DNA from 3 places in the Cupriavidus sp. 291-E7 genome. Region 3 is predicted to be linked to each of the others. Evidence: predicted binding sites of a transcription regulator. Region 3 holds the regulator's gene; each other region holds the start of a gene.
What was found. Region 3 encodes sigma-54, which starts transcription at its own class of promoters, with help from an activator protein. Its sites were predicted from a motif close to TGGCANGNAANCTGCTTT; they were not measured.
Positions count from the first base shown of each region.

Region 1: the regulator sigma-54 is predicted to act here: its motif matches at 1,890-1,907, upstream of AC3FLX_RS29395 (ammonium transporter).
Region 2: the regulator sigma-54 is predicted to act here: its motif matches at 1,498-1,515, upstream of AC3FLX_RS22110 (pilin).

Region 1 is NZ_JBYOJV010000025.1:13,777-17,929, reverse strand. Features, by position in the region: gene AC3FLX_RS29410 (CreA family protein) at 1-385, opposite strand, end outside; gene AC3FLX_RS29405 (acyl-CoA thioesterase) at 445-933, opposite strand; gene AC3FLX_RS29400 (HU family DNA-binding protein) at 1,107-1,388, opposite strand; gene AC3FLX_RS29395 (ammonium transporter) at 1,939-3,141, shown strand; gene AC3FLX_RS29390 (mechanosensitive ion channel family protein) at 3,375-4,153, shown strand, end outside.
Region 2 is NZ_JBYOJV010000013.1:76,509-80,661, reverse strand. Features, by position in the region: gene mutS (DNA mismatch repair protein MutS) at 1-698, opposite strand, end outside; gene AC3FLX_RS22110 (pilin) at 1,564-2,085, shown strand; gene AC3FLX_RS22105 (inositol monophosphatase family protein) at 2,099-2,941, opposite strand; gene AC3FLX_RS22100 (RNA methyltransferase) at 3,178-4,044, shown strand.
Region 3 is NZ_JBYOJV010000005.1:338,563-342,715, forward strand. Features, by position in the region: gene hprK (HPr(Ser) kinase/phosphatase) at 1-296, opposite strand, end outside; gene ptsN (PTS IIA-like nitrogen regulatory protein PtsN) at 363-818, opposite strand; gene hpf (ribosome hibernation-promoting factor, HPF/YfiA family) at 1,317-1,670, opposite strand; gene AC3FLX_RS12040 (RNA polymerase factor sigma-54) at 1,721-3,202, opposite strand; gene lptB (LPS export ABC transporter ATP-binding protein) at 3,369-4,153, opposite strand, start outside.

The DNA of each region.
Region 1 (4,153 bases), on a different contig from region 3:
CCGTCACGGCGTTCTGCGGGCTGCCGCTGACAATGCGGTCGGAATAGGTCAGGTAGACCAGCGTATTGCGCTTGCGGTCCACGGCGCGCACCACGTGCAGCGTCTTGAACAGGACCGACATCCGCTCGGAGAACACATCCTCCTGCTGCTTCACCGGTCCCTTGAACGCAATGTTGCCGACCTGGCGGCATGCAATCGATGCCTCGGGCGGATCCTCGGCCATGCCCAGCGTGCCCTTGATGCCACCGGTGCGCGCGCGCGACACGTAACAGGTCACACCTTCCACTGCCGGATCGTCATAGGCTTCGATCACGACCTTGTCCGATCCGGTCACGCGGAAATTGGTGGAAACGCTGCCGATTTCTTCTGCTTGAGCGGTGGCCATCAGCGCGGCCAAACCGCACGCGGCGCCCCAGATCGAGACAGTACGCAACGACGTGGGCGTCATTCGGTTGCCGCCCCTTTGATCTCGTCGTGGCGGCGTTCCATTTCCTGGCGCAGGGCGCGGCGCTGCTTGGCCGCTTCAAAGCGCTGGCGCTCCACTTCGTCGCGCGGCTGCAGCGGCGGCACTTCGGCCGGCGTGCCGTTATCGTCCACGGCCACCATCGTGAAATAGCAGCTGTTGGTATGGCGCACGACCTTGCTGCGAATGTTCTCGGTCACCACCTTGATGCCGATTTCCATCGAACTGCGGCCCGTGAAATTCACAGCGGCCAGGAACGTCACGAGTTCGCCGACGTGAATCGGCTGACGGAACACCACCTGGTCGACCGACAACGTGACGACGTAGCGGCCGGCATAGCGGCTTGCACACGCATAAGCCACCATATCCAGGTATTTGAGGATGGTGCCGCCGTGGACGTTACCGGAAAAATTGGCCATGTCCGGCGTCATCAGCACGGTCATGGACAGCTGGTGGGACAGATCATTCATCGCAGAAAATCCAGAATTCGAGCCTGAGGCGCGGGCAGTGTAACCCGGTGCGCCGTGCAATGGCATATCGGATCTGCGATTTCTGTCGTACGGGCGGAAATGGAAAGAACCAGCCGCACAAACAAAAAAGCGGCCCCGCAGGCCGCTTTCTTTACTCCGCGGACGCGATGCGCTTACTTCTTCTTGTTCACGGCGTCCTTGAAGCCCTGGCCGGCGGAGAACTTCACCGTCTTGGCGGCCGGGATCTTGATCGTTTCGCCGGTACGCGGATTGCGACCGGTACGGGCGGCGCGCTTGCCCGAGCTGAAGCTGCCAAAACCCACCAGCGTGACGGAGTCACCCTTGGCCACTGCCTTCTTGATACTGTCCAGCGCAGCGTTCAGCGCGCGCTCGGCGGCGGCGTTGCTGAGTTCTGCTTCCGCGGCGATGGCCGATACCAGTTCACCTTTATTCATGGCTGATTTCCCTTGTTTGGTCGTCGTCACCGGACTTTTGCCAAGTGGCAAAAGTCCGATCGGCGCAGTCTAATCTGCCCTTTGAGCCTTGAGCAATCCCCAGTGGCACCAATGCAACGGAAACTGCCGGAAATCGTTCTCTGACAAGACTTAGCGGGTGTTTTACCCCTTTATTTCCCGAATCGGGAGATCACTTTTCTGAAACAGGACGTATCGGACGGCGCACTTTATGCACCAGGCAGGAAGTTGCCGATTGATCACCGGAATGCGCAATTTCCGACTGCTTTTTCAGACCAGTCGGAGACAAGGGTGGCGCTCGATTTTGGTGCGTAAATTTTAAACGCACCATTTCAGGTCTTTCGCATGTCATCGAATGCGTCGTTTTGGCGCATTGACGCCCCGAATCCGGGCATCGGCAATCTTCGCGCTGCGGAGCACAAACGCCAGCAAAGTGCGGCGCGCCCTGATTTGGCGCCGCGCTCCCCGTTTTACGCCCAATTCTGGAACGCAAATTGCTTACTCGTGCTCCCATTTTGAGCATGAGGTAACGATGGACAACCTGAAGACAGGCACGGATGCATTGTTCATCCTGCTGGGCGCAATCATGGTGCTGGCGATGCACGCCGGGTTCGCCTTTCTGGAACTCGGCACGGTCCGGAAGAAGAACCAGGTCAACGCACTCGTAAAGATCCTGGTCGATTTTGCGGTTTCGACGCTGGCCTACTTCTTCATCGGCTATACGATCGCCTACGGTGTGCAATTCTTCTCCGGCGCGGAGACACTGGCGGAAAAGAACGGCCATGAACTCGTCAAGTTCTTCTTCCTGGCCACGTTCGCCGCGGCGATTCCGGCGATTATTTCGGGCGGCATTGCCGAGCGTTCGCGGTTCAATCCTCAGTTGATTGCGACATTCGTGCTGGTGGGCTTTGTCTATCCGTTCTTCGAAGGCATCGTCTGGAACAACCGCCTTGGCGTGCAGGACTGGCTGGCGTCGGTGGCCGGCGCACCGTTCCATGACTTTGCCGGTTCGGTGGTGGTTCACGCGGTGGGCGGCTGGATCGCCCTGCCCGCCGTGCTGCTGCTGGGCGCGCGCCGTGGCCGCTACCAGAAGGATGGCAGAATCAGCGCCCACCCTCCGTCGAACATCCCGTTCCTGGCCCTGGGTGCCTGGGTACTGGCGGTGGGCTGGTTCGGTTTCAACGTGATGAGCGCGCAGACCATCGACAAGATCAGCGGCCTGGTGGCCATCAACTCGCTCATGGCGATGGTTGGCGGCACGCTGGCGGCGTGGGCCGCCGGCCGCAACGACCCCGGCTTTTCGTACAACGGCCCGCTGGCCGGACTGGTCGCGGTATGCGCGGGCTCGGACATCATGCATCCGCTGGGCGCACTGGTTACCGGCGCCGTGGCGGGCGTGCTGTTCGTCCATCTGTTTACGCTGGCCCAGAACAAGTGGCACATCGATGACGTGCTGGGCGTCTGGCCGCTGCACGGGCTGTGCGGCGCCTGGGGTGGCATTGCCGCCGGCATCTTTGGCAGCCGCCTGCTGGGCGGCATGGGTGGCGTGTCGCTGGTTGCCCAGATCGCGGGCACGCTGATGGGCATCGTCGTCGCCCTGGTGGGTGGCACAGTGGTCTACGGCGCCCTGAAAAAGCTGGTGGGTATCCGCCTGGACCCCGAAGAAGAATTCAATGGCGCCGACCTGACGCTGCACCGCATCTCGGCCACGCCGGAGCGTGAAACCAACTGGTAAACAACGGATTTTCAACGCTTTGTAGCCGATGACGGCCGGGCAAATGCCCGGCCGTTCTTACTTGGCGCTCGCAAAAGATTGACTTGAACTTTCGTAAGCGGGCGCCCAATAATGCCCTTGCCATTCCCGTAAACGCCGACACAGGCGTGCCTTGTGGTCCTGACATTATCGACAGCGCTTAACGGTTTTGCTGTCCCTGGTTTTTCGTGCCCGTAAATCACAGGAGCATGTTCATGGATACCACCTCGCTTGCCAGCCTCCGCGACATCGTCTACGGCTACGCCGCCATATTCGGCGTCAAGATCCTGGCCGCCCTGGCCTTCTGGGTCGTCGGCCGCTGGCTGATCCATTTTGTCGTGCGACTGGTGCAGAATTCGCTGGCCAAGCAGAGCGTGGACCCCACCCTGCTGCGCTATGTCGGATCGATCGTCACTGTCACGCTGAACGTGGTGCTGGTGATCGGCATCCTGGGCTACTTCGGCATTCAGACCACCACGTTCGCGGCACTGATCGCGGCAGCCGGTGTGGCCATCGGCATGGCGTGGTCGGGGCTGATGGCCAATTTCGCCGCCGGCGCCTTCCTGGTCGTCCTGCGGCCTTTCAAGGTGGGCGATTTCGTGACCATCGGCGGCGTGACTGGCACGGTGCGCGAGATTGGTCTGTTTGCCACCTCGCTGGACACCCCCGATAACGTGCTGACCGTGGTCGGCAACAACAAGATCTTCAGCGACACCATCCAGAATTTCACGGCCAATCCGTTCCGGCGCGTGGAGCTGAAGGCGCAGCTGGCCGGCACCACCGACGCGGCGGCGGCCATCGCGCTACTCAAGGAAAAGGTGGCTGCCATCCCCAACGTTCTGGCCGAACCGGCAGTCGACGTGGAGATTCTGGAATTCACACTGGTCGGCCCGGTGCTGGCCGTGCGCCCGTACTGCCACAACGACAATTACTGGCAGGTGTACTTCGATACCAACCGCACGATCCGCGACAGCTTCGGTGCGGCGGGTTTCGC
Region 2 (4,153 bases), on a different contig from region 3:
GCATAGTTGAGCAGCGCGCCCGCCGCGCCGAGGGCCGCACCAAGCCCGGCGCAGCCAAACGGCTCCAGGCTGGCGACGCCGATCTGTTCGCGCAGGCGGCGTGTGCCGGCCTCCTGATCGAAGTGCCACTCGGGCAGGCGCGTGCGGGCGCAGGTCGGCGCCGGCAGGTCCATGCCGTCCGCATAGAGCAGTTCCGCTGGCCGGATGCGTTCCAGTTCGCGCGAAAGCTGCGCCGCGTCGCATTCCATCAGACGCAGTTCTCCGCTAGCCAGGTTCAGCCACGCCATGCCGGTCTTGCTGATGCCGCGGCGTGTGGTCTGCTGGTGCACGGCCATCAGGTAGCTGTCGACCTTGTCGGGCAGCAGCGCCGCATCGGTCAACGTGCCCGGCGTGACGATGCGCACGACCTTGCGTTCGACCGGCCCCTTGCTCGTGGCCGGATCGCCGATCTGTTCGCAGATCGCCACGGATTCGCCGAGCTTGACCAGGCGCGCCAGATACTGGTCCACCGAATGGAACGGGATACCGGCCATGCGGATCGGCACGCCGCCGGACTGGCCGCGCGACGTCAGCGTGATGTCGAGCAGGCGGGCTGCCTTTTCCGCGTCATCGTGGAACAGTTCGTAGAAGTCGCCCATCCGGTAGAACAGCAGGGTGTCCGGATGGTCCGCCTTTAGCCGCAAATACTGCAGCATCATGGGCGTGTGCTTTTCGGATTTCTCGGCCTTGTCCGACTTGTCGGCTTTGCCGCTGCGCGGGCGCGTGCCTTCGGCGGCGGCCAGGGCTTCGGCGGACACGGTATCGTCGCGGGCCTCCTGGATCTCACCTGCGGCTACGGGTGCGTCCGGTCGCGTGGATTCGGCTTGGTTGGAAAAGGCTTCTGCGGACATGCATTCCTCTCGGGCGGCCCGGTGAAAGGGGCCGCCGGTGTATCGATTGCCGCGGGCGTGGCGAGTGGTCGGTGACTTGCCGACGTGACTGGCCTCAAGCGGGCCGCGGCGCAAAGCGGCATTTTACTGCCTGCCCATCCAGTGGTCCGCTGCCGGACCGGATTTTCATCCGATTCCGCGATGCACTGCTGGCTTCCCGTCCGGTGCGCCGCACTTTGAGCGCTGGAACGGACAGGAGCCGTGGTGTGAAGGGCCCCGCGCGGGGAGGCGCCAGCATATTTGAGGTCCGGGTGCTTCCATGCGATCTCCAGCAGTTATGTGCAGTCAGCAAATCTAGCTGGGGGCGACTGGGATGTCTTGGGGTGGAATCTCAAAAATTGCAGGGACGCGGGAGCGGGGAGCCAGGCCGCGTGCGGCGGCATGTAACGCAAGAATAACTTTGGACGTTGCGCTGTAATCGGCAAGCAACGCCGCATTTTGAGCGGGCAGGCGCGAAATCGACGAGATTTGTCAGTTGCCCCGGAGCGCCGCTGCATATTTGTCAGCCACAGCCGTCTGTAACCAGATGTTTCCGACAAAAAGTGTCAGATATGGGGGCGATCGGGCCTGGCATGATCCTTGGATATAACCGTGCGTAGCGGCACGAAGAGGCCGGTAACAGGACAGGTCGCAAATGAAAAAAGCAAGGGCGGGAAGATGGCCGGGGAGGGCCGTCAGCGTGATTCCGGTGTGGGGCGTGGCCTGGAGGCCCGCGCCACACCGCGGATTCACGCTGATCGAGCTGATGATCGTGGTGGCGATCGTGGGCATTCTTGCCGCGATCGCCATTCCCACCTATCAGGTTTTTGTTGCGAAGGCGCAGATCGGCCGGGCTTTCTGGGAAGCATCGGCCTACAAGATTCCCGTGGAGGAACGCCTGAACGCCGGCGTGCGCGTATTTCCGAATCCCGCCGATTCGTTGGGATACGTGAAGTCGTCGCTTACCACTACCGCCAATACCTTCGTGTTCAACGCGGACGGGTCAGGCAGCATCGTCGTCACGCTCGACGGCGACGTGCATACGATGGTCAAGGGCACGCGCCTGACCGTGGGCCGCCTGGCGGACGGCAGTTGGGACTGCACGGTGCGGGGCGGAACCGGCGGCATCACCGCCATGTACCTGCCCCTTTCGTGCGTACTCGATACCAGCAGCTAGGCTGCCGCGCGAGTTATTCCTCGATTGCCTTCAGTGCCTTGAGTGCCGGCTTGATGTTGTCCAGCGAGAACGGCGCCAGCAGTCGAACCATCTGTGCGAAGACCTTCGGATTACCGGCCAGCACCTCGCCCTGTTCCATCTGGCGCGATTCGCCGTTGTAGTTGCCCACCAGACCACCCGCTTCGGTGATCAGCAGCATGCCGGCGGCCATGTCCCACGGCTTCAGGCCGCGCTCGAAGAAACCGTCCAGGCGGCCGCAGGCCACATAGGCCAGGTCCAGCGCGGCAGCGCCCGGGCGGCGCAGGCCCGCGCAGCTGCGCGTCATCAGCGCGAACATCTCCAGGTATTCGTCCACGCCTTCCAGATCGCGGAACGGGAAGCCCGTGCCGATCAGGCAGTCTGCCAGCTTGTCGCGGCGCGTGACGCGGATGCGGCGGTTGTTCAGGAAGGCGCCGGCGCCCTTGCTGGCGGTGAACAGTTCGTCGCGCGTGGGATCGTAGACCACGGCCTGGGAAGGCACGCCCTTGTGCAGCAGGCCGATCGACACTGCGTACTGCGGAAAGCCGTGGATGAAGTTGGTGGTGCCGTCCAGCGGATCGATCACCCAGGTGAATTCGTGCTGGTCGTCGCCCTCGGCCCAGGACTGGCCGGACTCTTCCGCTAGAATGGCGTGCTCGGGGTAGGCGGTGCGGATGACCTCGATGATGGCTGCTTCGGCAGCGCGATCGACTTCGGTCACGAAATCGTTGTGCTGTTTGCGCGAAACGCGTACCAGGTCGACGTCGATCGACGCGCGGTTGATGATGGAACCCGCCTTGCGGGCCGCCTTGACGGCGATATTTAGCATCGGATGCATGAATCTCTCCAGGGGCCGGCGAACTGTCCTGCGGGGCAGCTTCTGCCAGACCTGGTGGTCATGGCCGGAAGGCGCGCGGATAGTCCGGCATCGGCCGAACAGCACAACGGATTGTAGAAGAACGAGGGTGCGTCGCCTTTTCTGGGCGCCGCGCCGCAATTGGAAGGCTGCATTGTATAGGAACCCGGCCCGCTGCACGAGTCGCGCGCGGCAAACGTCGTAGCGGGGCATCCCAAATGACTGAAGCACTGAATTTCGAGGCGGGGCAGACCCCCGCGGATGCTGGCCCCGGTGGCTTGCCCGGCATTTTTTCCCGCGTGCGCGTGGTGCTGGTGGAAACCAGCCACCCAGGTAACGTAGGTTCCGTCGCCCGCGCGATGAAGACGATGGGTTTTGGCGATGTGCCCGGCAGCCTGGTGCTGGTGACGCCGCGCGAGCCGGACGTGCTGACGCACCCGGACGCCGTGGCGATGGCCAGCGGTGCCGACGACGTGCTGGCGGGTGCCCGCATCGTCGACGATATCGAAAGCGCATTGACTGGCACGGCCTTTACGGTGGCGATGACCGCGCGCCAGCGTGAATTCGGCCCGCCGCGCCTGCTGCCGCGCGCCGCGGCCAGCCGGGGACGTGCCGTGCTGGCGGCCGACGACGCGGCGGTCATCGCCTTCGTGTTCGGCAACGAGCGCTATGGCCTGCCCAACGATGCGGTGCTGCGCTGCTCGGCCGTGACGCACATTCCCGCCAACCCGGCGTATGCGTCCCTGAACCTGGCGCAGGCGGTGCAGCTCATTGCCTACGAGATGCGCCTGGCGCTGCTGGAGGAGCAGGAGGCGGCGGGCGCGGTGCCGGACGGCGCGCCGAATATCGGCTATTCTGGTGAGCCCGCCACGGCGGAACAGGTCGAATCGATGTTCGGCCACTTCCAGTCGGGGCTGGTGGCCATCGGATTTCTCGATCCGGACAATCCACGCAAGCTGATGCCGCGACTGCGGCGGATGTTTGCCAGAGCCGGACTCGAACGCGAGGAAGTGAATATCCTGCGTGGCATCGCCAAGCGCATGCTGCTGGCCGGCAGGCAGACAGAAGGCAACAAGGACAGCTGACCCGTGATTTCCATCTCGGCACTCAACAGGCGGAACGATTCCCGGAGCCAGGCCCCCGGCCAGCGGGACGCGCGCGCCTGCGTGAGCCAGCCGCCGCGATGTTGAAGCC
Region 3 (4,153 bases):
CCATCGGCGACCACCAGGAACGGTGGTTCGAGCAGGATCAGTTCGCCCATCTGGCGCTTGCGCGGCTCGTCGTCCAGACGCTGGTAGTACTGGATCTCGGGCTTGCCCAGCACCTGGATCCGGTTCGGGTGGATCAGGTTCAGGTGGCCTACCAGGTCGGCGGCGGAGGTGGCTTCGCGCGCGAATTCGACGTCGAAGGCGCGATCGGCCCCTTCCAGACCGGCTATCCACGACAATTTAATGTCGGCTGCGTTGTCATCGAAGATCGACTGCGAGGTGACGCCGGTGAGTTCCATGCGGGATGACTTTCTACGAGGGGGCGGTATGGCGTCAGGCGGCGTGCCAGTGCAGCCTGTGGATCATCACGGATGCCATTCGGTCAGCAACTGATGGACCGCCTCGGGCGTGGGCAGCGTGGCCAGGCCCTCGCGCATTTCGCGGTCCGACAGCAGTTGCGCGATTTCCGAAAGGATCTCGAGGTGCTGCTGCGTGGCCTGTTCGGGCACCAGCAGGAAGATGAGCAGCGAGACCGGCTTGCCGTCCGGTGATTCGAACGGAATTGGCTCCGCCAGGCGCATGAAGCCGCCCAGCGGCTGCTTTAGTCCCTTGATACGGCCGTGCGGAATGGCCACGCCGGCGCCCAGGCCGGTAGAGCCGAGCGATTCGCGTGCGAAAAGATTGTCCGTGACAGTGGCTCGGGCTACGCCATGATTGTTCTCGAACAGGAGCCCGGCTTGCTCGAAGACCCGCTTCTTGCTGGTGACGGTGACGTCGAGATGGATGTTGCCGGGTGGCAGCAATTTGGCCAAACGATTCATGGGCGATGCACGAGAAGTCAGGTTGGCGATACGGCGAACAGACGCCGTCCCGCCGCGATGGGGGCAATTCAGGATATCGAGTGCTATGAACGCCCGCATTGGAGCGTCCGGCCATTATAGAGCAGGGCCACAGCGCGCTTGTGCGCTGCGGCGCCGGCTTCGCGGGTGGTGCCGCGAACTGGCCGGCCGGTTTGCCCACCCGGATATTGCCGCCGCGCCCGCATGATCTTCCGTCATGCGGCATGCGATTCGGTTCACCGGGACCGTTCTGCCTGTCATTGTTGTATGACGCAGCATACACCGAGCCGCGCAAGATGCGAACACCCCCGGCGCATCAATTGGTCGCCTCCGTGGCGTCAAGGTAACGGAGAAATTCAGGCCAATGACGTTACGCGCCCATCAAAAAAGCCGCGCAGATGCGCGGCTTTGCTCTCTTCCTATTAGTCCTCTCGGGGGACGCTGAGGTCCTCTTCCAGGGGCAGTTCAGGGTTTGCCAGCCTATTGTTGCTGTAGTTGGGCTTCGGCCATCTGGTACTTGACCGCTTCCCGGTCATGCCCTTGCACGCGGTCCTTGTAGCGGATCACCTGCCGGTCGAGCTTGTCGACGAGACAGTCGATTGCCGCATACAGGTCTTCGTGATGCGCTTCGACGAAGATGTCCTTGCCCTTGAGATGTAGATTGATTTCCGCGTACTGACGCCGGTCCTTTTCCTTGTGGTTGTCGACAGATAGCAGCACGCTCACGCCAATGACCTGATCGAAATGCCTGACAATTCGCTCCAGTTTCGTTTCCACATACTCACGCAGCGGTGGCGTGATGTCGAGGTGGTGTCCACTGATCTTGAAGTTCATAGCGCTTCTCCTTCTGAAAGAGCCGCACCAGGCAGGCGGTTGCGGCTCGGCTACAAAGACTTGCGGAGATTGACTGCGGGGATTTTCAGCGCTTCGCGGTATTTGGCCACCGTGCGGCGTGCGACCACAAAGCCCTGTTCGCCCAGCAATTCGGCGATGCGGCTGTCGGAAAGAGGATTCCTGGGTTCTTCGGCTCCTATCAGTTGCTTGATCAGCGCGCGGATCGCCGTGGATGAGGCCGCGCCGCCAGTCTCCGTGGAGACGTGGCTACCAAAGAAGTACTTCAACTCGAAAGTACCCATTGGCGTGGCCATGTATTTGTTCGTGGTCACCCGGGAAATGGTCGACTCATGTAAACCGAGTGTATCGGCTATTTCCCGCAAAACCAAGGGGCGCATTGCTATTTCCCCGTGCGAAAAAAAGTTCTTCTGACGCTCAACAATTGCCTGCGCCACACGCAGGATCGTATCGAATCGCTGCTGAATGTTCTTGATAAGCCACCGGGCTTCCTGCAGTTTCTGCTGCAGTCCCGCGGCACCTGCTTCTCCCTTCGCACCGCGCAGGATCTGCGCGTACATGTCGTTGATACGCAGGCGTGGCATCACGTCGGGATTCAGCTGTGCAATCCAGCCGCTGCCGCTCTTGCGCACGAACACGTCCGGCACCACGAAGTCCGCTTCCGGGCGGCTGTACGCATGCCCTGGATACGGTGCCAGCGAACGGATCAGTTCATGCGCGGCCTTTAATGCGATTTCGTCAACTTGCAGCGCTTTCTTTAGGCGCGTGTAATCCCTGACGGCCAGCAACTCAAGGTGATGGTTGACGATGGACAAGGCCAGCTCGCGCTGCGGATGCTTCAGGCGCTTCAATTGCAGGCTCAGGCATTCCGAGGCATTGCGCGCGCCCACGCCCGGAGGATCGAAGCTTTGCAGCAACGTCAGCATCGCCTGCACTTCCTCGATTTCGAACTCCAGTTCCTCGGGCAGTTCCGTGCAGATTTCCTCGAGTGACGCACTCAGGTAGCCATCGTCGTCGAGCGATTCGATCAGGAAGATGGCCAGGCCCTTGTCGCGCGCGGAAATCTTAAGCGGCGTCAGCTGTTCCATCAGGTATTCGCGCAGCGTGGGATCGGCATCGCGCAACTGCATCGGCGTCTTCTCGTCTTCGTCGCCCTGTGGGCGGCGCGCGAAGTCGTCGAGGCTCCAGTCGTTGCCATAGTCTTCACTGCCGGAATCGCTGAAACCCTCTTCCTCGCCACCCGCGGCATGTTCCTGACGGTCGTCGCCGTTGGCCTGCGGTTCGGCAGGGGCGGGCGCCGGTGCGCTTTGCAGGTTCACCGAGCCGTCCGCCGCCACGCGCAGCGGGCTTTCGATCCAGTCGTTTTCGCGTTCGAGCAGCGGGTTTTCCGTCAGCGCCTGCTCCACTTCCTGCTGCAGTTCGAGCGTGGAAAGCTGCAGCAGCCGAATCGACTGCTGTAGTTGTGGAGTGAGTGCCAGATGCTGGGAGAGGCGGAGCTGAAGCGAAGGTTTCATGCGACCTATTCTATGCGCATCTTTCCGTTGTTGGAACGGAATTTGCTACAACCTATCGCTACGGCTTCTTGATCGGAAACGGCTTTGGAAAAGCCGAGTGCAGGTGCGGTAAAAATGACCTGCCTGATGTGCGCGGCTGACCGCCCGAGGGCGGCCGTCCGCGGCTTTACATGCGGAAGTTTTCGCCCAGGTAGACGCGTCGCACGGACTCGTTGGCGATGATTTCCTCGGGCTGGCCGGCGGCCAGCACCGTGCCTTCGCTGATGATGTATGCGTGGTCGCAGATGCCCAGCGTCTCACGCACGTTGTGGTCGGTGATCAGCACGCCGATATTGCGCGCCTTCAGGAAGCTCACGATGCGCTGGATCTCGCCCACCGCAATCGGGTCGACGCCGGCAAACGGTTCGTCGAGCAGGATGAAGCGCGGCGACGACGCCAGCGCGCGCGCGATTTCCACGCGGCGGCGCTCACCGCCCGACAGCGACAGCGCCGGGTTGTTGCGCAGGTGGGCAATTTGCAGGTCGTCGAGCAGCGAATCGAGCCGGCGGTCGATCTCGGCCTTGCTCAGCGGCTTGCCGTTGTCGATCTGCAGCTCCAGCACCGCGCGGATGTTCTCTTCCACGTTGAGCTTGCGGAAGACCGATGCCTCCTGCGGCAGGTAGGACAGCCCCATGCGGGCGCGTTCGTGGATGGCCAGCCCGCTGATGTGCTTGTCGTCGAGCACGATGTCGCCTTCGTCCAGCGCCACCAGGCCAACGATCATGTAGAAAGACGTGGTCTTGCCCGCGCCATTCGGACCCAGCAGGCCCACCACCTCGCCGCTCTTCACATCGAGTGATACGTCCTTGACCACCGTGCGTGTGCCGTAGCGCTTCTTCAGGTGACGCACGACCAGCGTGCTGCTGTCGGTGCGGACGGCCGATGCGGTAGACGAGGCGGAAGCGGCGAGCG